Regions from separate parts of the Vibrio chaetopteri genome, predicted to be linked through region 4. Evidence: predicted binding sites of a transcription regulator. Region 4 holds the regulator's gene; each other region holds the start of a gene.
What was found. The regulator MetJ, encoded in region 4, represses methionine synthesis genes. The targets are predictions, from matches to a motif close to TTAGACNTNTANANGTCTAA.
Positions count from the first base shown of each region.

Region 1: the regulator MetJ is predicted to act here: its motif matches at 1,877-1,896, upstream of metK (methionine adenosyltransferase).
Region 2: the regulator MetJ is predicted to act here: its motif matches at 1,682-1,701, upstream of metE (5-methyltetrahydropteroyltriglutamate--homocysteine S-methyltransferase).
Region 3: the regulator MetJ is predicted to act here: its motif matches at 1,758-1,777, upstream of metA (homoserine O-acetyltransferase MetA).

Region 1 covers NZ_CP115920.1:3,214,451-3,219,355, forward strand. The annotation lists gene tkt (transketolase) at 1-1,662, opposite strand, end outside; gene metK (methionine adenosyltransferase) at 1,973-3,124, shown strand; gene PG915_RS14560 (DUF2189 domain-containing protein) at 3,503-4,297, shown strand; gene PG915_RS14565 (SprT family zinc-dependent metalloprotease) at 4,372-4,881, shown strand.
Region 2 covers NZ_CP115920.1:2,342,261-2,347,165, reverse strand. The annotation lists gene PG915_RS10615 (ArnT family glycosyltransferase) at 1-396, shown strand, start outside; gene metR (HTH-type transcriptional regulator MetR) at 715-1,626, opposite strand; gene metE (5-methyltetrahydropteroyltriglutamate--homocysteine S-methyltransferase) at 1,826-4,105, shown strand; gene PG915_RS10600 (GspS/AspS pilotin family protein) at 4,188-4,595, opposite strand; gene PG915_RS10595 (YciI family protein) at 4,613-4,905, opposite strand, start outside.
Region 3 covers NZ_CP115920.1:2,243,196-2,248,100, forward strand. The annotation lists gene PG915_RS10130 (M20/M25/M40 family metallo-hydrolase) at 1-399, shown strand, start outside; gene PG915_RS10135 (ribosome recycling factor family protein) at 455-787, opposite strand; gene PG915_RS10140 (DUF3859 domain-containing protein) at 787-1,224, opposite strand; gene PG915_RS10145 (AAA family ATPase) at 1,264-1,665, opposite strand; gene metA (homoserine O-acetyltransferase MetA) at 1,808-2,749, shown strand; gene PG915_RS10155 (DUF3081 domain-containing protein) at 2,796-3,047, opposite strand; gene PG915_RS10160 (AMP-binding protein) at 3,144-4,823, opposite strand.
Region 4 covers NZ_CP115920.1:487,274-492,178, reverse strand. The annotation lists gene PG915_RS02240 (bifunctional aspartate kinase/homoserine dehydrogenase II) at 1-608, opposite strand, end outside; gene PG915_RS02235 (O-succinylhomoserine (thiol)-lyase) at 615-1,784, opposite strand; gene metJ (met regulon transcriptional regulator MetJ) at 2,049-2,369, shown strand; gene PG915_RS02225 (malic enzyme-like NAD(P)-binding protein) at 3,086-4,345, opposite strand; gene rpmE (50S ribosomal protein L31) at 4,697-4,905, opposite strand, start outside.

The DNA of each region.
Region 1 (4,905 bases), 770 kb from region 4:
GCCTTCACAATCTTTCAGGATGTAACCACCTTTAGCAACGTTTGCTAGCTGCTCTGCGTCACGCTCTTGCTGCGTTAGGTTTTGACGAGAGAAGATTAGCGACGTAGGGCCGTCTTTACGCTCAATCGCGTATTTCCAAGCGACTGCAGACTCAACCTGGTCACATGGGCGCCATGTGCTCATGTTTGGCGTTACGCGTAGTGATGCGATTTGCTCAACCGGCTGGTGCGTTGGACCGTCTTCACCCAGACCGATAGAGTCGTGCGTGTAAACTTGGATGTTTTGCACTTTCATCAGTGCAGCCATGCGCATTGCGTTACGAGCGTATTCCATGAACATTAGGAATGTTGCACCGTACGGTACGAAACCACCGTGCAGAGCAATACCATTGATGATCGCCGTCATACCGAATTCACGTACACCGTAGTGGATGTAGTTGCCAGACGCATCGTCAGCCGTTAGAGACTGAGAACCAGACCACATGGTCAGGTTTGATGGTGCTAGGTCAGCAGAGCCGCCCATGAATTCTGGAAGCATCTTACCAAACGCTTCTAGCGCGTTTTGAGACGCTTTGCGTGATGCAATGTTTGCTGGATTCGCTTGAAGGTCAGCGATGATCTTGCTTGTAGCTTGTTCCCATTCAGCAGGAAGCTCACCGTTCACACGACGCTTAAACTCAGCCGCAAGTTCTGGGTAAGCCGCTTCATAAGCTGCTAGCTTCTCGTTCCAAGCTGCTTCTTTAGCCGTGCCTGCTTCGTTTGCATCCCACTCAGCTTTGATATCAGCTGGGATTTCGAATGGACCGTGCTCCCAACCTAGGAATTCGCGTGCTGCTGCAATTTCGTCGTGACCTAGAGGTGCACCGTGACAGTCGTGAGAGCCCGCTTTGTTTGGCGAACCAAAACCGATGATAGTTTTAGTACAGATAAGTGTTGGACGTGGATCCGCTTTTGCCGCCTCGATCGCTGCATTGATCGCGTCAGCATCGTGACCGTCTACCGCTGGGATTACGTGCCAGCCGTATGCTTCAAAGCGCTTAGGCGTGTCATCAGAGAACCAACCTTCCACTTCGCCATCGATAGAGATGCCGTTGTCATCCCAGAAAGCGATCAGCTTGCCTAGACCTAACGTACCCGCTAGCGAACACGCTTCGTGAGAGATACCTTCCATCAGACAGCCATCACCCATGAAGACATAAGTGAAGTGGTCAACGATGTCGTGACCTTCTTTGTTGAATTGCGCTGCAAGGGATTTCTCAGCCAGTGCCATACCAACCGCGTTAGTGATGCCTTGACCTAGTGGGCCAGTCGTCGTCTCGATACCTGGTGCATAGCCGTACTCTGGGTGACCTGGCGTTTTCGAGTGCAGTTGACGGAAGTTTTTAAGATCGTCAATTGATAGCTCGTAGCCGCTTAGGTGAAGCAAAGAGTAAATCAGCATTGAGCCGTGGCCGTTTGATAGTACGAAACGGTCGCGGTCAGCCCACTCTGGGTTTGACGGGTTGTGATTTAGGTGAGAACGCCAAAGAACTTCAGCGATATCTGCCATACCCATTGGTGCACCTGGGTGACCTGAGTTAGCTTGTTGAACACCATCCATGCTTAGCGCGCGGATTGCATTAGCGAGTTGTTTACGAGAAGACATGTCTGCTCCTGAGTGCATTAAGCGAATTCCAAGTTTTTCATAGACTGATTGAATAATCAGCGGCCGCTATTGTCGCAAAGCCATATAGTCTCTGCAAACGATTTACCGTCATTTTTTGGCATTATCGCCGAATAATGTCGCCGGAATGTGGCGATTCACATACAAAACAGGCAAACGTTTGGCTATATGTTAAAAGCAAAAATCGCTTGCTAATCGAACATTGATGACTAGAATAGACGTCTAGATGTAGATACACCTACTATATATCATTGAATTTATTACAAGTGAGTGATTAGACACTCGCTTAAAAACAGTAATTGGAGCTCTCATGGCTAAGCACCTGTTTACTTCTGAGTCAGTATCAGAAGGCCATCCAGATAAAATCGCAGACCAAATTTCTGATGCGGTTCTTGATGCAATCCTAGAACAAGATCCAAAAGCACGTGTTGCTTGTGAAACTTACGTTAAGACTGGCATGGTGATGGTGGGTGGTGAGATCACTACTTCAGCATGGGTAGACATCGAAGAGCTAACGCGTGAAACCGTTCGCGAAATCGGCTATGTTCACTCTGACATGGGTTTTGACGCGGATTCTTGTGCTGTTCTGAACACCATCGGTAAGCAGTCTCCAGATATCAACCAAGGCGTTGATAAAGCAGATCCTAAAGAACAAGGCGCGGGCGACCAAGGTATCATGTTCGGTTACGCAACGAACGAAACTGACATCCTAATGCCAGCACCGATTACTTACTCTCACCTTCTTGTTCAAAAGCAAGCGGAAGTGCGTAAGAACGGCACTCTACCTTGGCTACGTCCAGACGCTAAGTCTCAGGTAACGTTCCAATACGACCAAGGTAAGATCGTTGGTATCGATGCGGTTGTTCTTTCTACTCAGCACTGCGATACCATCTCTACCCCTGATCTGCGTGAAGCGGTTATGGAAGAGATCATCAAGCCAGTACTACCATCAGAGTGGATCAACAAAGAAACGAACTTCTTCATCAACCCAACCGGTCGCTTCGTAATCGGCGGTCCTATGGGTGACTGTGGTCTAACAGGTCGTAAGATCATCGTTGATACCTACGGCGGCGCGGCTCGTCACGGTGGCGGTGCATTCTCTGGTAAAGATCCATCAAAAGTTGACCGCTCTGCAGCATACGCAGCACGTTATGTAGCGAAGAACATCGTAGCGGCTGGCATGGCTGACCGTTGTGAAATCCAACTGTCTTACGCAATCGGTGTTGCGGATCCAACGTCTATCATGGTTGAGACATTTGGTACTGAAAAAGTCTCTCACGACATCATCGTAGAAGCCGTTCGTCAAAACTTCGACCTACGTCCATACGGTCTGCAAGAGATGCTAAACCTGCTTCAGCCTATCTACAAGAAGACTGCAGCATACGGTCACTTCGGTCGCGAAGAGTTCCCTTGGGAAGCGACAGACAAAGCAGCGATCCTGCGTGAGTTTACTGGTCTGTAATTACTCTTAACCTGAGTTTTTTACTCCAAAAAAGCCCTCAAAATTTTTTTGAGGGCTTTTTTATTTTTTAATCCTGTCTTTTCAAATACTTTGTTACAAAAATGTTAATTCACTATCTTGTAGCTTGTATTTAATACCCTTCTGAAAATTGTGTTTTCCTCTAACACGGTCAATAGTTAGACAAAAGTGCCCTTGCGAATAGACCGCTTTGAGAGTTTGTTCGTATGCAAAATAGAGCGCTTAAGAAGGGAAGACGCTAACAACGGAAAATGGCTGGATTTTGCAAAGGTAAATGCAAGTCTATTGCCCGACGTATCCATGATGATTAGCGCCATGCCCTGATAAAACGAAGGCCAGTTTGTCAATCAGGGAGGACATATGCCTCGAACCGTTAATTCTGATGACTTCCAGAAGAAACATGAAGTCAGGGATCAAGATTACGCTAAAACCATTCCATCTAACCAGCTCAGTGTGTCTGCACCATTTCATTGGTTAGCACTTGGGCTACATGACCTTATTCGCATGCCGATCATCAGCGCTTTTTATGGGCTCTGTTTTACTGCCGCTGCCGTCGCTATCGTGCTTCTGGTGCAATGGCAAGGCACGCACCTAGTGATCATGCCAAGCTTGGTTGTGTACATGTTGATTGGTCCGTTTCTCGCTTTAGGTCTCTATGATGCAGCATGGGAAAGAGAGAAAGGTCATAAACCAAGTCTATTCCACTCTATGAAAGCCATTGGGCGCAACTCCACCTCGCAATGGGCGTTTGCGGTACTCTTGGCCGTCGCCATGATCTTTTGGATGCGCATAGCGGCTCTGCTGCACGCACTCTACCCCTCTGTACAAGGTGCACCACTCTCTGAATTTGCTCCATTCTTGATTACCGGTAGCGTAGTTGGTGCGGTGATTGCGGCTATCATCTTCTCCATCTCAGCATTCTCTATCCCACTTATGATGGAGCGCCGTGTCGACATTATGACCGCTGTGTTCACCAGTTTTAATGCCGTCAAATCTAACGTACCAGCCATGATTGTTTGGGCTCTGATTATCTGCGGCGGGATCTTGATTGGTTTTGCCACATATGGCATAGGAATGATCGTGACAATGCCGATCCTTGGTTACGGCACATGGCACGCCTATCACGAGACCATCAAAAAGAAACACCACGCGTAACACGTTGGCATACTCAGCCAACCTCAGTAGAATGGCGCCCTGTTTGGGCGCTTTTTTATTGTAGGTTATACCCCGTGGATGCTTCGCTTTCTGAGCAACTTCATTATCAAGCCATTAAGACTCTGTCTCGCTGCACTGAGCAAGCTCGCCAGTACTTTGAGCGTGATTTCCCAGTCCCAGCCCTTAACTATAAGTTGCGTGGCAAGGCGGCGGGTAAAGCCTACCTACAATCGTGGGAAGTACGCCTCAATCCCGTTCTGTTTGTCGAAAACCAGCAAGACTTTATTGAAGAGGTCATCCCACACGAAGTCGCCCACTTGATCACTCATGCACTATTTGGACGGGTGCGCCCACACGGCAAAGAGTGGCAAATGGTCATGAGTCAGGTATTTGGTATCGCCCCAAAAACCACACACTCTTTGAATGTGAGTTCAGTACAAGGGCGAACTTTCGAGTATCGCTGCCAATGTGACACCTTTGCCGTCACGGTTCGTCGTCACAATAAGGTAATGCGCCAACAAGCCAGTTATCGCTGTCGTAAGTGCGGGGATACTATCGAGTTTACTGGTAAGCAGCTAAGCTAGTTACATGATCTAACTATCAATAGC
Region 2 (4,905 bases), 1.6 Mb from region 4:
GATGTGATTGGTCAGCTGTCACGCGCATACAAAGTTCTGGTGACAATGGCGCTGCTGATGATCGTTGGTTACAGCTCAGTTATGGTTTGTAACGTACGCAATGCAGGCCAGAATTTTGAAGGCGTTAAAGTGTTAGCGCATGATGCAGAAACATTCTGGTATGAGAACACGGATAAGCCCCTCAAGCTGGTGGGCGGCGCAGAAATCTCAGAATGGATGACATTCTACATCGCACCGCACCCAGAAATGTCAAACCGCTGGAGCAACGAGACGCTACCGAATGTTTACAACCGCCATGTCACAGCGGGAAAGATTGAATCACAAGGTGTGTTGTTGCTGAGTCATGTAGGTGAAGGTTGTGAAGGTCAGACGTTTAGACGTTTTACTGAAGAATGACCGCAGTTTGAAGTGACAGTGACTAAGCAGATTGCCTATCAAGATTCTTCTCAAGAGCCGGTACAGCAGATTTGCTTGGGGATGATAGCGCCGAAAGAGTGATTTAGTTTTGGCGATGCGACGATAGGAGCGAGCCTGTAGTTCTCCCCCTTAATAAGGGGGAGTTAGAGGGGGGTGCTCTTGATTTTTTCTCATTAATTTAATGTGTTACAGAGATAAAAACGAAGAGCAAAGAGCACCCCTCCCAGCCTCCCCTTATTAAGAGGAGGAGCAAACTGGCTCACTGCGTGTCGCCTGATCTAGAACCAACGCCCACCATCAAGCCACTTTGATCCCATCCAAATGCTGCTTGCACTGCGCTCTTGCGGTACCAAAAAATGCTTGCAGATAATGTTTATCCTTTTCCCCATTGCGAACAGCTGCAAACAGTCTGCGCCATAGTCCTTCACCTAATGGCTTGCTGGTGATCAAGCCTTGACGGGAAAACTCACTGACTGCCCAGTTTGGTAGAGCGGCTACACCAAGACCAGCAGAGACCATTTGTACCAACATTAGAGTGTTGTCCGCTTGTTTCCACTTGTTTGGCTCTACGCCTGCTGGCGTGAGGAAGTGTTTAACGACATCTAGGCGCTGCTTTTGCACCGGATAAGTCAAAAGGGTTTGGTCCGCTAGATCGCTTGGCTCGATATGATCTTTTCCTGCCAAAGGATGAGAGATTGAGGTAACAAGGCGCATTTCGAAGTCGAATAGGGGTTCGTAGTGGATTTCTGAGCGTGGTTGGATGTCTGACGTGATCACCAAATCCAGCTCTCCGCCTACGAGAGCGGGGATGGGTTCAAAGCCAAAGCCTGAGGAGAAATCCAACTCAACATGTGGCCAAGCAAGTTGATACTCTTTCAGGGCTGGCATTAACCATTGGAAGCAAGAATGGCAGTCGATAGCCATATGGAGGCGACCGTTAACGTCTTCTTTAAGTCCGGCTAAGTCACCTTCGGCTTGGGCGATGCGTGGTAGAACGTCGTTAGCGAGATTAAGCAGGATCTCGCCTTCAGAGGTGAATTTCACTGGTCGAGTTTTGCGAATGAATAGTGGCGAGCCAATACGAGCCTCGAGATCTTTCAGTTGATGAGAGAGTGCTGATTGCGTTAGGTGCAGCGAGGTTGCGGTAGCGGTTAGTGAGCCGGTATCGCGCAGTGATGCCAGTGTTTTTAAGTGTTTAAGCTCTATCATGAAAATCCCTCATCCTTAATCCCTTTCCATTAACTTACCGTGCTTTAGGGTATAAGTAAACGTCTAGACGTCTAAATGATGTTTTCTTATTGCATGAGAAAGATTCATATTCTTTGTGAATGAATTGCGATTGTTCATATTGCTTTGCTGGGTGATGCTTTAGCCATCCAGACTGCTAATGAATAAAAAGGACAACATCATGACAGCGACTCATATTCTTGGTTACCCGCGTATCGGTGAAAAGCGTGAACTGAAATTTGCTTTAGAACAGTATTGGCGTGGCGAACTTGACCAGCAAGGCTTGAAGCTGGTCGCTGCTAAAATCCGTAAACAAAACTGGGAACGCCAAAAACAAGACGGCCTCGACTACGTAACCGTCGGTGACTTTGCATGGTACGACCATGTACTTGGTACCAGTCTTCTTTTAGGTCACGTGCCAAAGCGACACAATAACGGTTTCCCCGATCTAGACACGCTATTTCGTATTGGCCGAGGTCAGTCTCAAACGGATTGTGGCTGTGCTGGGGAAGCCGCTTCGGATATGACTAAGTGGTTTAACACCAATTACCACTACATTGTTCCAGAGTTTTCCTCAGAAGATCAGTTTAAAGTGAGTTGGACTCAGCTGTTCGATGAAATTAATGAAGCGCAGCAGCAAGGTCATAAAGTGAAGCCGGTACTGCTTGGTCCGTTGAGTTACCTTTACCTGGGTAAAGAAGTAGAACAGGGCTTTGATCGCCTGTCACTACTACCACGAGTACTGACTGCTTATCAGGCTATTTTCGCTAAATTTGAAAAACTCGGCATTGAATGGGTACAAGTGGATGAACCTATCTTAGCGCTGGAGCTTGAAAAGCCGTGGTTGGACAGCTTTAAGCTCGCCTATCAGGTGATCCGCAGTGATGTGAAAGTGCTGCTTGCGACCTACTTTGACTCCGTTGTGGACTCACTTGACGCGATTGTTGAGCTTGAGGTTGACGGTTTACATGTTGATGCCGTTGCCGCGCCAAACCAATTGGATGAAGTGGTTAATCGTCTGCCAAGTGATTGGGTGCTGTCAGCGGGTATCATCAATGGTCGTAATGTTTGGCGTGCCAATCTGCACAGCGCTTTGCAGACATTAAAGCCAGTAAAAGCAACCTTGGGTGAGCGCCTTTGGGTGGGGTCTTCATGTTCTTTGCTCCACAGCCCTGTGAATGTTGAGTTGGAAACTAAGTTGCCGCAAGGTACCGAAAACTGGTTCTCGTTTGCCAAGCAAAAAGTATCCGAGGTCTCTTGGCTTGCCAAAGCACTTGATGGTGATAAACAAGCAATAGAGCACTGCGCCCAGTATGGTCAACCTATCTTAGATCGTGCTCGTTCAACGTGGGTGAATAAACCCCAAGTTCAAAGCCGTGTCGCGACGCTAGCTTCTACCCATGGCGACCGCAGCGCTCCGTATGCTGAGCGTGCCCATCATCAACAAGAAGTACTTAAGTTACCTAAGCTCCCAACGACGACGATTGGCTCGTTTCCTCAGACTGCCGAAGTGCGTAAAAGCCGCGCCGCTTTCAAGCGTGGTGATATCACCATCGCGGAGTATGAATCACTCATGAAAGGATTCATCAAAGATACCGTGAAGCGCCAAGAGGCGACGGGTCTGGACGTGCTAGTGCACGGGGAAGCTGAGCGTAATGATATGGTGGAGTACTTTGCCGAGAACTTATCGGGCTTCCAAACCACAGAATTTGGCTGGGTACAAAGCTATGGTTCGCGCTGCGTTAAACCGGCAATTGTCGTCGCTGATATTGAGCGTGATAAGTCAATTACTGTGGATTGGTCTACCTATGCGCAATCACTGACTGATAAACCAATGAAGGGCATGCTAACTGGACCTGTGACCATTTTGTGCTGGACCTTCCCGCGTGAAGATGTCTCTCGTGAGACGATTGCCAACCAATTGGCGTTTGCGTTGCAAGATGAAGTCGATGCGCTGCAGCAAGCAAGCATCAATATCATTCAAATTGATGAGCCTGCGATTCGTGAAGGCCTGCCGCTGAAAAAACGCGACCATAAAGAATACTTAAACTGGGCGGTTAAGGCGTTCAAGGTTTCAGCCGCCAGTGCAAAGCCTGAAACACAGATTCATACTCACATGTGTTACAGCGAGTTCAACGAGATCATTGAGTCGGTGGCGGATTTGGATGCTGATGTGATTACGATTGAGACGTCTCGCTCAAACATGGAGCTATTGAACGCGTTTGAAGAGTTTAACTATCCGAATGAAATAGGCCCTGGCGTTTACGATATTCACTCTCCAAACATTCCCAGCGTTGAGTGGATTGAACAGTTAATTGAAAAAGCAGCGAAGCGTATTCCTGTAGAGAGATTATGGGTTAACCCAGATTGCGGTCTAAAAACGCGTAACTGGGAAGAGGCAGAAGCCTCGCTAACGAATTTAGTACAAGCGGCGAAGAATCTGAGGGAGCGTTTATTGTAATTGGGTTTAGATTGCAGAAAAGAAAAGAGGCTTGCAGATGCAAGCCTCTTTGTTTGATTGATAACGGATTATAGCCGTTTGGCTACTGCGGTAGCGGCTTTTCACAATACTGCTGATTGACAATTTGGTCGATCATCAACTGACCGCGAGCGTTACGGATCATAATGCGATAGCCAAGTCCAAGTTCTAGATTGGCTTTGACTTCGCGATCGGTGCAGTAGTAGTTCATGCTATTACGTAGAACTTGATCTAACGGCAGTGCACCTTTGGCATCGGTGTTATAAATCATCATGATTTCAACAATGCCTTTGCTTGCCGATGCTTTCATAATTGAGAGCGGGCCTTGCTCAATCGGTAATCCGGAGGAAATAACGCTCGCTCGGCTTTGCGCTAACAGCTCGAGTTTACGGCGTTCATCGTCGCCATTGCTTGAACAACCAGCCAGCGCGGTAAGCGCAGCGATTGCTAGCCAACTTAATGTTTTTTTCATTGTGCTATTTATCGCTTTTAGAATACTTTCTTGAATGGTTTGACGATTACGTTCTCATAAACGCCGGCTTCAATGTATGGATCGGCATCTGCCCATGCTTGTGCAGCGTCTAGTGAGTCAAACTCTGCAATGACTGTGGATCCTGTAAACCCAGCTTCACCTGGATTATCACTATCAATGGCAGGCATCGGACCTGCGGTCAATAGACGACCTTCGTCTCTAAGTGCTTGAAGTCTTTCTAGGTGCTGTGGGCGTACACTCAGACGCTTTTCTAGCGAGTTCTCGACATCTTGAGAAAAAATAACGTACC
Region 3 (4,905 bases), 1.7 Mb from region 4:
ATTGTTATGCCTGAGCTAACAGTCGTTGCAGAAGCGCGCTCTCTAAATAGCGACAAACTTACTGCTCAAGTTAACCACATGGTTGAGACATTCCAAGCATCAGCAGAGAAGTTTGGTGCAGAGGTGGAGATTGAGTCAACTCGCGCTTACGACGCGTTTGTTATCGCTGAAGATGATGCTCACGTTCTGAAAATCAAAGAAGTGTTTGCGTCAAACGGTGTTGAAGCAAACACTAAGCATACAGGCGGTGGCAGCGATGCTAACAACTTCAACGAGAAAGGTTTAACGACAGTAAACCTATCTACAGGTATGTCTAAAGTGCACACCACAGAAGAGTTCATCGCTGTTGATGACATGGTGAAGATCACCGACTTTGTGATTAGCTACGTAACCGCTTAATCATACAGTAAAAATAGAAGCCGCCTCTGCTCACAGCGAAGCGGCTTTTTTATCATCACAAATCTTCAAATTCATCAATCGCAGCGCGAGCCTCTGCCAGCGTGCACCCAGATTGATACATCAAATCAGCGACCGTGATCTCAGGCTCCCGCTCAAGGACTTCTTGAATGGGTGACTTGTAGCCATCTAGCACTTTATTTATCGCAACAGAAATCCAGCCGACATTGGCCTCGATGGAAAATTTCAATAATGCAGAAGGCTCTCCGCTCAGTGTCCAGTTGCGTGAGCGTCTAATACGTTTTAGCGTACAGCCATACTTCACAGCACAGGCCATGACGATAGCTTTATCTTCAACGCGGTGAACAAAGCTATTCAGCTTTACCGACACTAAAAACCGCGACGTTTCCAAAACTGACCTTCATCTCTTGCTGTGACTTTAAAGGTTTTTTCTGCGATGGTTTTACCCTGCATCTCGATCACCATGCGCCAATCGCCTAAGTTACTCTCAAAGCCATTGATAGGATCAAGTAACTGAATAGTATCGCCAAGGTAGAAGTCCCAGTCATTGCTACCGACGTGTTCATCGCCATCAAAAGGCGCTAACACCTGCCCTTTTTTACTCAGCACGCCAGGGTGATAGATACAATATCGAACCTTCTCCCCTTTGGCCTTTTTGATGTTCACAATAAAGCCAAACTCAATATGCTCATCCGCAGGTACGATAGTTGTGAATTCTTGAATTTTAGGGAGATCTTTGGAGCCTGAATCCCAAGTGGAGTAAATGCCATAAGAGGTCATTTCTACGACAGGTGAACGCTTCGCCATGGTAAATTTTCTTTTATTTTTCTGTTCTAATGGTTGGGGTTAATCTTGCCAGCGTTTTTGCATAGACGCTATGACATCATCACTAACACCATGAATATTTAGATACCGACCTCGGCAAACGATGATCTCTAGTTCAGCCTTATAACGCTTAGCGAGTATTTTGTAAGCTTTCATCTCCCACAAGCGAACAAACGTATTGGCGACCACCACGTCTTGATTGTCCGCAAGCGCAGATTCCACTTGTTTTTGGCACCAATCATGGGCGTCGGCGATTTTGCTCACATCATAATGATACTCGCCATCAGCATTCAAAAAATACATATCGGCCTCGTAGTGAGCCGCATTGAACGTCTTGGCTAAGGTACTTTTCCCAGAACCAGGTAAGCCACGAATGAGCGTTAGTTTCAAACTCGTTTCCGCTATCAGTTTATGCAAAGGCATTATTGTACCTTGTCTTGGCATCATTAGTAGCGCACTTGCACACTAACGTAAGCTAAAATTAATTATCGACAAGAAATAACGTTTGCGTTAATTTAGATGTATAGACGTCCAGAAGACCAAAACAGAGCTTAGGGAGAAAGCTGTGCCAATTAAGATCCCCGATCAACTGCCTGCATCAAATGTATTGCAACAAGAGAACATCTTTGTAATGTCGGAAACACGTGCGGCGACTCAAGAAATTCGCCCACTTAAAGTGTTGATCCTCAATTTGATGCCAAAGAAAATTGAAACTGAAACTCAGTTTTTGAGGCTACTCTCTAATAGCCCACTGCAAGTTGATGTAGAGCTACTGCGCATTGATGATCGCCCAAGTAAAAATACGCCAACGGAACACCTAGACACCTTCTATCGTCAGTTCGAAACCATCAAAAACCGCAACTTTGATGGACTGATTATTACTGGTGCACCACTCGGTCTCGTACAGTTTGAAGATGTGATTTATTGGGAGCATCTACAAACCATCATGAACTGGGCAAGCAAACACGTCACGTCAACACTTTACGTGTGTTGGGCGGCACAAGCGGGCTTGAAGCTACTGTTTGATCTTCCAAAGCGCACGCGAAAAGAAAAGCTATCCGGTGTATATCACCATGAAATCCACGATCCACACCACCCTATCCTTCGCGGTTTTGACGACACCTTTTTAGCACCGCACTCCCGATACGCTGACTTCTCACCGGAGTATCTAGACTCACACACGGATCTCGATATTCTTGCAACCTCTGATGTCGCTGGTGTGTATCTTGCGGCCACGAAAGATAAGCGAAATGTATTCGTAACAGGTCACCCTGAGTATGATTCTCATACGCTACATAATGAATATGTGAGAGATTTGGGGGAAGGTATGGAGCCAGCTATTCCAATTAACTACTACCCTAACAACAACCCAGACAATAAGCCGATTGCTAGCTGGCGTAGCCATGGTCATTTGCTGTTTGCGAACTGGCTTAACTACTGTGTTTACCAGCAAACACCTTACGATCTTGACCACTTTAGTGAAGCTGCATTTACAAAAGACGAATAGCCTTCATCTGCAATGCCTCCCTTTAAGGAGGGAGGCATTAGGTATTTCACTTCGCTAACATCGCGACTTTCTTTAAAAAACTATCACGTAAGTGCTCTTGGTCGTATTCAAGGTGATAGGTATTGTGAAAACCCACTTTAAGTTCCACACCATTACCCCGCATATAAACGTTGTACCCATCGTAATCGGAATAGGCTTCAACGCCTTCGTAAATTTTGCCAAATTCGGTGTCTGTACCGTTCTCCATCACCGCGTCATACGCTCGAAGAATTTTGTTGGGATCAAGTTCGTTTCTCATCGCTATCTCCTTCAAACAAAAAAAGCCACATTTAAAGTGTGGCTTAGTAGTGCGTATTGCGCCAGTTTGGTGGCTAATTGATCTGAAAATTCAGTTCTACTGATCGCGTAGCTCGCGCCTTAAAATCTTGCCTACGTTGGTTTTTGGCAGCTCATCCTTAAATTCAATAAAGGTTGGAATCTTATAGCCGGTCAAATGTTTACGGCAGTGCTGCTTAATTTCATCCGCAGTCACGTTGCCGTTAGCAACGACAAACAGCTTCACCCGCTCGCCGGCAATATCATCTGGAATACCGACCGCAGCCGCCTCAGTCACTTTCGGATGTAGGGTTGCAACTTCTTCAACTTCTGTTGGGAACACATTGAAGCCAGACACGAGAATCATGTCTTTTTTGCGATCTTCAATGTAGAAAATGCCTTCCTCATCCATTCGGCCAATATCACCAGAATAGAGCCAACCGTCTTCTGCGAGGATCGCTTGGGTTTCAGCGTCTTGCTTCCAGTAGCCTTTCATCACCTGTGGGCCGCGAATTTGTATTTCACCCACTTGATTCACTCCAAGCGCCTGACCCTGATCATCAACAATACGCAGTTCAGTACTTGGCAACGGCACTCCAACCGCTGCCACGTAGGCTTGTTGAGTATGTACACCGCCCGCTACGACAGGTGAACATTCTGTCAGACCATAGCCCTCAATGATTGGCATTCCCGTGATTCTTTGCCATTCCTCTGCAACATGCTTTTGAGTCGCCATGCCGCCAGCAATGGTGAATTCTGCGTTAGAAAAATCGAGCGTTTTAAACTTCTCATGCTTGTTAAGCGCCGCAAGCAAGGTATTCAAACCAAAGATCATGGTAAACGGATACTTGCTCAAGTCATTGACAAAGCTGTTTAGATCACGAGGGTTAGTGATCAATAGATTGCTTGCCCCCATGTACATCATCAGCATCATGCTGACCGAGTTAGCAAAAATATGATAAAGCGGTAATGGTGTCACTGCGCGCTCTTGCTCTTTCGCAGTGCGCGGACCAAAATGTCCAAAAACCTGAAGCACATTGGCAATAATGTTGCGGTGTGTCAGCATCGCGCCTTTAGCGAGCCCAGTTGTCCCACCTGTATATTGCAAGTACGCCAAATCATCACGGGTTAATTCTGGCGCAACAAAGGTCATTTGTTTGCCATCAGTCAATGCACGACGAAGGGAGATAGCACCTGGTAAGTTGTATTTAGGAACCATCTTTTTTACATACTTAACGACAAAATTCACCAAGGTGCGCTTATGAGGCGCTAGTGCATCACCGATACTGGTTAAAATCACGTGCTTGATGCTGGTCTTTTCAATCACTTGTTGCAAGCTATTGCCAAAGTTGGTTACCGCAACAATGATGGTGGCGCCTGAGTCACGAAGCTGGTGTTCAAGCTCACGCGGTGTGTACAGCGGATTGACGTTCACTACCACAAGACCTGCTTTTAGCGCACCCAAGATAGCAATAGGATATTGCAGAAGGTTTGGCATCATCAGTGCAATGCGATCGCCCTTTTTAGCGTGAAGCTCCGTTTGCAAATAGGCCGCAAATGCTTCGCTCTTTTCATTCAATTCACGATACGTTAGAGAATGCCCCATGTTCACAAATGCAGTGTTATCGGCAAACTTCTCAAAAGGCGCTTTAAACATCTCATTGATGTTGGTGTACTGGTCAACATCAACAAATTCAGGCACATCACTTGGGTAAGTCTTTAGCCAAGGTTTATGTCCGTTTCGGTTCGCATTGCTCATCAAATTCATACCTTCATAGTTAGACCTAGCTACTTTATCTAAGAAGGGGTGACGACTAAAGAATTGAGTGATTATTCTAATT
Region 4 (4,905 bases):
ACGGTTTCACCGCATTCACTTTGTGCCATAAAACCGGTAATCACCACACGATGATGTGCATGCTGAGCCAGTACTTCTTTAATCAGCGGATACGATTTAGCGCGATCTACCTCTGGCTGAGTACCAAACTCAGCGCGCAGAAACGCTCTTGCATCTTGCGACACTGCTGGGAGATCACTTTGCCTAAGCAACGCCGATAAAAGGCGTGAAGACCAAACTTCACCGTGACCTAGCACAGCAGCACGCTCGGCATCGGTCAGTGGGTAGCTAAGCTCACCCAGTGTACTGAACTCATCTTTCAACTGAGAGACAAGGCTTTCTGCTTCTTCGCCAGTCAACAGCGATTCCACCAGCTCAATCTGAAACTGACGCAGTGCTTGAAGGTGTTCATGAGCAATGCGCCCATCTTTGTTCAGTGCATCAAGAAATTCGATAAGGCGATTGGTGGTTTTACCTGCCGCCGAGACCACAATGAGGTCTTCCTCGTTAGAGTAGTCTTTTAAAATAGAAACGACGCGGCGATAACACTCAGGATCGGCTAAGCTGCTGCCGCCAAATTTGTGCAGCTGCTTGTTACTCTTTCCGCTTTGGGTACTGCTTTGACTCATGCCGGCTTATCCTCCAAACGCAGATGCTTTCTCAAACGCCTGAGCAAGGTCATCAATCAGATCTTGCGCATCTTCTAGGCCAACAGAGAGGCGAAGTAACTGTTGAGATACGCCCGCTTCTGCTAATGCCTCTTCACCCATTGCACGGTGTGTCATAGATGCTGGGTGGCAAATCAGACTTTCTACACCGCCCAATGATTCCGCGAGCGAGAATAACTCCAACTCACCGACAAAATATTTCAGCTGCTCAAAGCTACCTGCAAACTCAAAACTCAGCATAGAGCCAAAACCAGATTGCTGCTTCTTAGCAATTTCATGACCTGGGTGCTCAGGCAGGCTCGGATGATAAATCACTTTCACCAATGGTTGCGGCTTGAGAAAATCTAGGATCTGCTGTGAGCTTTCTTCGTGAACACGCATACGCGCCCCAAGGGTGCGAATACCACGCAGCGTCATATAACTATCAAAAGGTGTGCCCGTCGCGCCGATACAGTTGCCCCACCAGCCTAGTTCTTCCGCGTGCTCTTCAGTCTTAGTGATCACCACACCGCCAATCACATCAGAGTGACCGTTGATATATTTGGTGGTTGAGTGGATAACAAAGTCCGCACCAAGCTCAAGAGGCTTTTGGTACACAGGTGTCAAAAAGGTATTGTCTACCGCCACTAGCGCGCCAACTTTCTTGGCTTTTTCACACACGGCTGCAATATCAACGACACGCACAAGCGGATTAGACGGTGTTTCAAGTAGGATTAGTTTCGGTTTTTTCTCAAGCGCGGCATCAAAAGCCTGCTCATCGCTTTGATCAACAAACTGAACCTTGAAGTCACCCTTCTGCGCACGAGTGTTGAATAGACGGTATGTACCTCCGTAGCAGTCGTGAGGAGCAATAATGGTGTCTTCTGGACCTAAGAAGGCCGAGACCCAAAGGTTCAGAGCAGAGGTACCACAGTTGGTCACCACCGCACCTTTACCAGATTCCAGCTCATACAGAGCGGTTTCGAGTAAACCTCGGTTTGGGTTTCCTGAGCGGGTGTAATCGTAAGTCGGCACTTCCCCAAACGCAGGGAATCCGTAGTTAGTAGAAAGATAAATAGGTGGCACCACAGCGTGATGCTGGGTATCCGATTCGATACCAGTACGTACGGCTATTGTCGCTGGCTTCCGATTGCTCATAGAAACTTCCTTTCTCAAATCGCATGGCTAGAGCCACAGTGTCTACTTTTACCGGTAATATGGGAACCGGCAAACGCCACAAACGTTAAAGAATTAACATTGCATTAAAATAAATGTCCACATTCGTTGCCCCACTTTACTTTCCAAAATGTGAGACGTCAACACTTCTAGACGTCTATATGTCTTTGCTTATGGCAGTAAATCCCGCTAAAATTGCAGGATACTTATTACTACTATTTATGATTAACAGAGCGAAGGTGTGTAATGGCAGATTGGAATGGTGAATACATTAGCCCATATGCGGAGCACGGTAAAAAAAGCGAGCAGGTAAAAAAAATCACAGTGTCTATCCCGCTGAAGGTACTAAAGGTATTGACCGATGAGCGTACTCGTCGCCAAATCAATAACCTACGCCATGCAACCAACAGTGAGCTATTGTGCGAAGCGTTCTTGCACGCCTACACTGGCCAGCCGCTTCCAACCGACGAAGATTTAAGAAAAGACCGTCCTGATGACATCCCAACAGAAGCGAAAGAGCTGATGACTGCGATGGGGATTGAGTTTGAAGCGTTTGATGAAGAGTAGATTGCATTCTACTCCTGAGATCATATGTCCAAGTTCACTAGAACTTCCTCCGCGAGCTTTTTGTTCAAGGAATATAGCAACACAGACCTAAAGATAACGTCATCCTAAAGCTATCGTCACCCCTGCGTAGGCAGGGGTCTACTCAAAGCATGCACCAAGCCTCAAGAAGATTCCTGCCTGCGCAGGAATGACGCACGCTTTAAAGTCTCCATTGCCAAATTTATCGTCACCCCACTAGCCGCGCGCCTGCGTAGGCAGGGGCCTACTCATAGCGCGCACCAAGCCTCAGGAAGATTCCTGCCTGCACAGGAATGACGCACGCTATAGAGTCACCACGATCAAAATTATCGTCATCCCAAAGCTATCGTCACCCCACTAGCCGCGCGCCTGCGTAGGCAGGGGTCTACTCAAAGCGCGCACCAAGCCTCAAGAAGATTCCTGCCTGCGCAGGAATGACGCACGCTATAGAGTCACCACGATCAAAATTATCGTCATCCCAAAGCTATCGTCACCCCACTAGCCGCGCGCCTGCGTAGGCAGGGGTCTACTCAAAGCGCACACCAAGCCTCAGGAAGGTTCCTGCCTGCGCAGGAATGACGGGAGTGGTGGGCATATCACGTTAAAACTATTACAGTGTGTGATGCCATGACCGCCCAATAAAAAAGAGGGTCATCTAGACCCTCTTTCGTTAAATACGTTTCGTGTTCGCCACAACCTTAAGCCATATAACTATCTGGCAACTCAATACGAGCAACACCCGATTCTACTGCCGCTTTCGCGACCGCTTTAGCTACGCGAGGTAACAAACGCGGATCCATCGGTTTTGGAATGATGTAGTCTTTACCAAACGTCAACGATTCAACGCCTGCAGCATCTAGTACCTCTTGTGGTACCGGCTCTTTCGCTAGCTCACGAATCGCATCTACCGCAGCCAGTTTCATCTCATCATTAATCTCACTCGCACGCACATCTAGCGCGCCACGGAAGATAAACGGGAAACACAGCACGTTGTTAACTTGGTTTGGATAGTCTGAACGACCCGTACCCATAATCAGGTCATCACGAACCTGGTGTGCAAGCTCCGGTTTAATTTCTGGATCTGGGTTTGAACAAGCAAACACAATTGGCTTGTCCGCCATCAGCTTAAGTGCTTCTGGTGGCAGCAAATCAGGACCCGATACACCAAGGAATAGATCCGCACCTTCAATTACATCTTCTAGCGTGCGCTTGTCGGTGTTGTTGGCAAACAGCTCTTTATACTCGTTAAGATCATCACGACGCGTGTGGATCACACCTTTGCGATCCAGCATGTAGATCTTCTCACGCATTGCACCGCATTTGATCAAAAGCTCCATGCAAGCGATCGCCGCAGCACCAGCACCTAAGCAGACAATGGTCGCTTCCTTAAGATCTTTACCCTGCAGCTCAATCGCATTGAGCATACCTGCTGCGGTAACAATCGCAGTACCGTGTTGGTCATCGTGGAATACAGGCACATCACAACGCTCAATTAGGCGACGCTCAATTTCGAAACAGTCAGGCGCTTTAATATCTTCTAGGTTAATACCGCCAAACGTATCTGAGATGTTGGCAACCGTGTCGACGAACTCATCGATCGTGCGGTGTTTAACTTCGATATCAATAGAGTCCAAACCAGCAAAGCGCTTAAACAGCAGGGCTTTGCCTTCCATTACGGGTTTAGAGGCCATTGGCCCTAGGTTACCAAGACCTAAAATAGCGGTGCCGTTAGAGATCACCGCAACCATATTGCCCTTTGCGGTGTACTTATAAACGTTCTCAGCATTTTGCGCGATTTCACGTACTGGCTCAGCCACACCTGGGCTATAAGCCAATGCTAGGTCGGCAGCAGAGTTAGCGGGTTTAGTTAACGCTATTTCAATTTTTCCAGGGACGGGGTTGGCATGGTAATCAAGCGCTTGTTGGCGAAATTCGTCGATTTGATGATCATCGGACATGGTTAGCGATCCTGCATTTTTGAGACTGAATGGTATTGTTTTTTATGAGTATAAACCCGTTAATTTTTATTAGCTTTGCTTCTAAAGGGTTACATACACAGAGTGGGTACATTTGAACGGAGAGGAGGTATCTCAGATGTTCAATACTCTGGCAAAGTTATACTTTACAAAAACAATACTACGCGACTTCATCACGGTTTTGAATGGATGGACAAAATGAAAGCAGGAAAAAATTGGAAGTGAGTGCCAAAATCACTGAACTAAGATTGACACACAAAATGGACGAAACTGTCGCCTCAGAAATGCAAAAAGGACGCCGAAGCGTCCTTTTTTAATCTGCAAAAGTAATAATTACTTCTTGCTAGATAGAGCACCGAAACGCTTGTTAAAGCGATCAACACGGCCGCCAGTATCAACGATACGTTGCTTACCAGTGTAGAATGGGTGGCACTTGTCACATACGTCTAGGTGGATAGAATCTTTACCTAGAGTAGAGTTGAATTCGAATGTGTTGCCGCAAGAGCAAGTTGCTGTTACAGCTTTGTATTCTGGGTGGATAC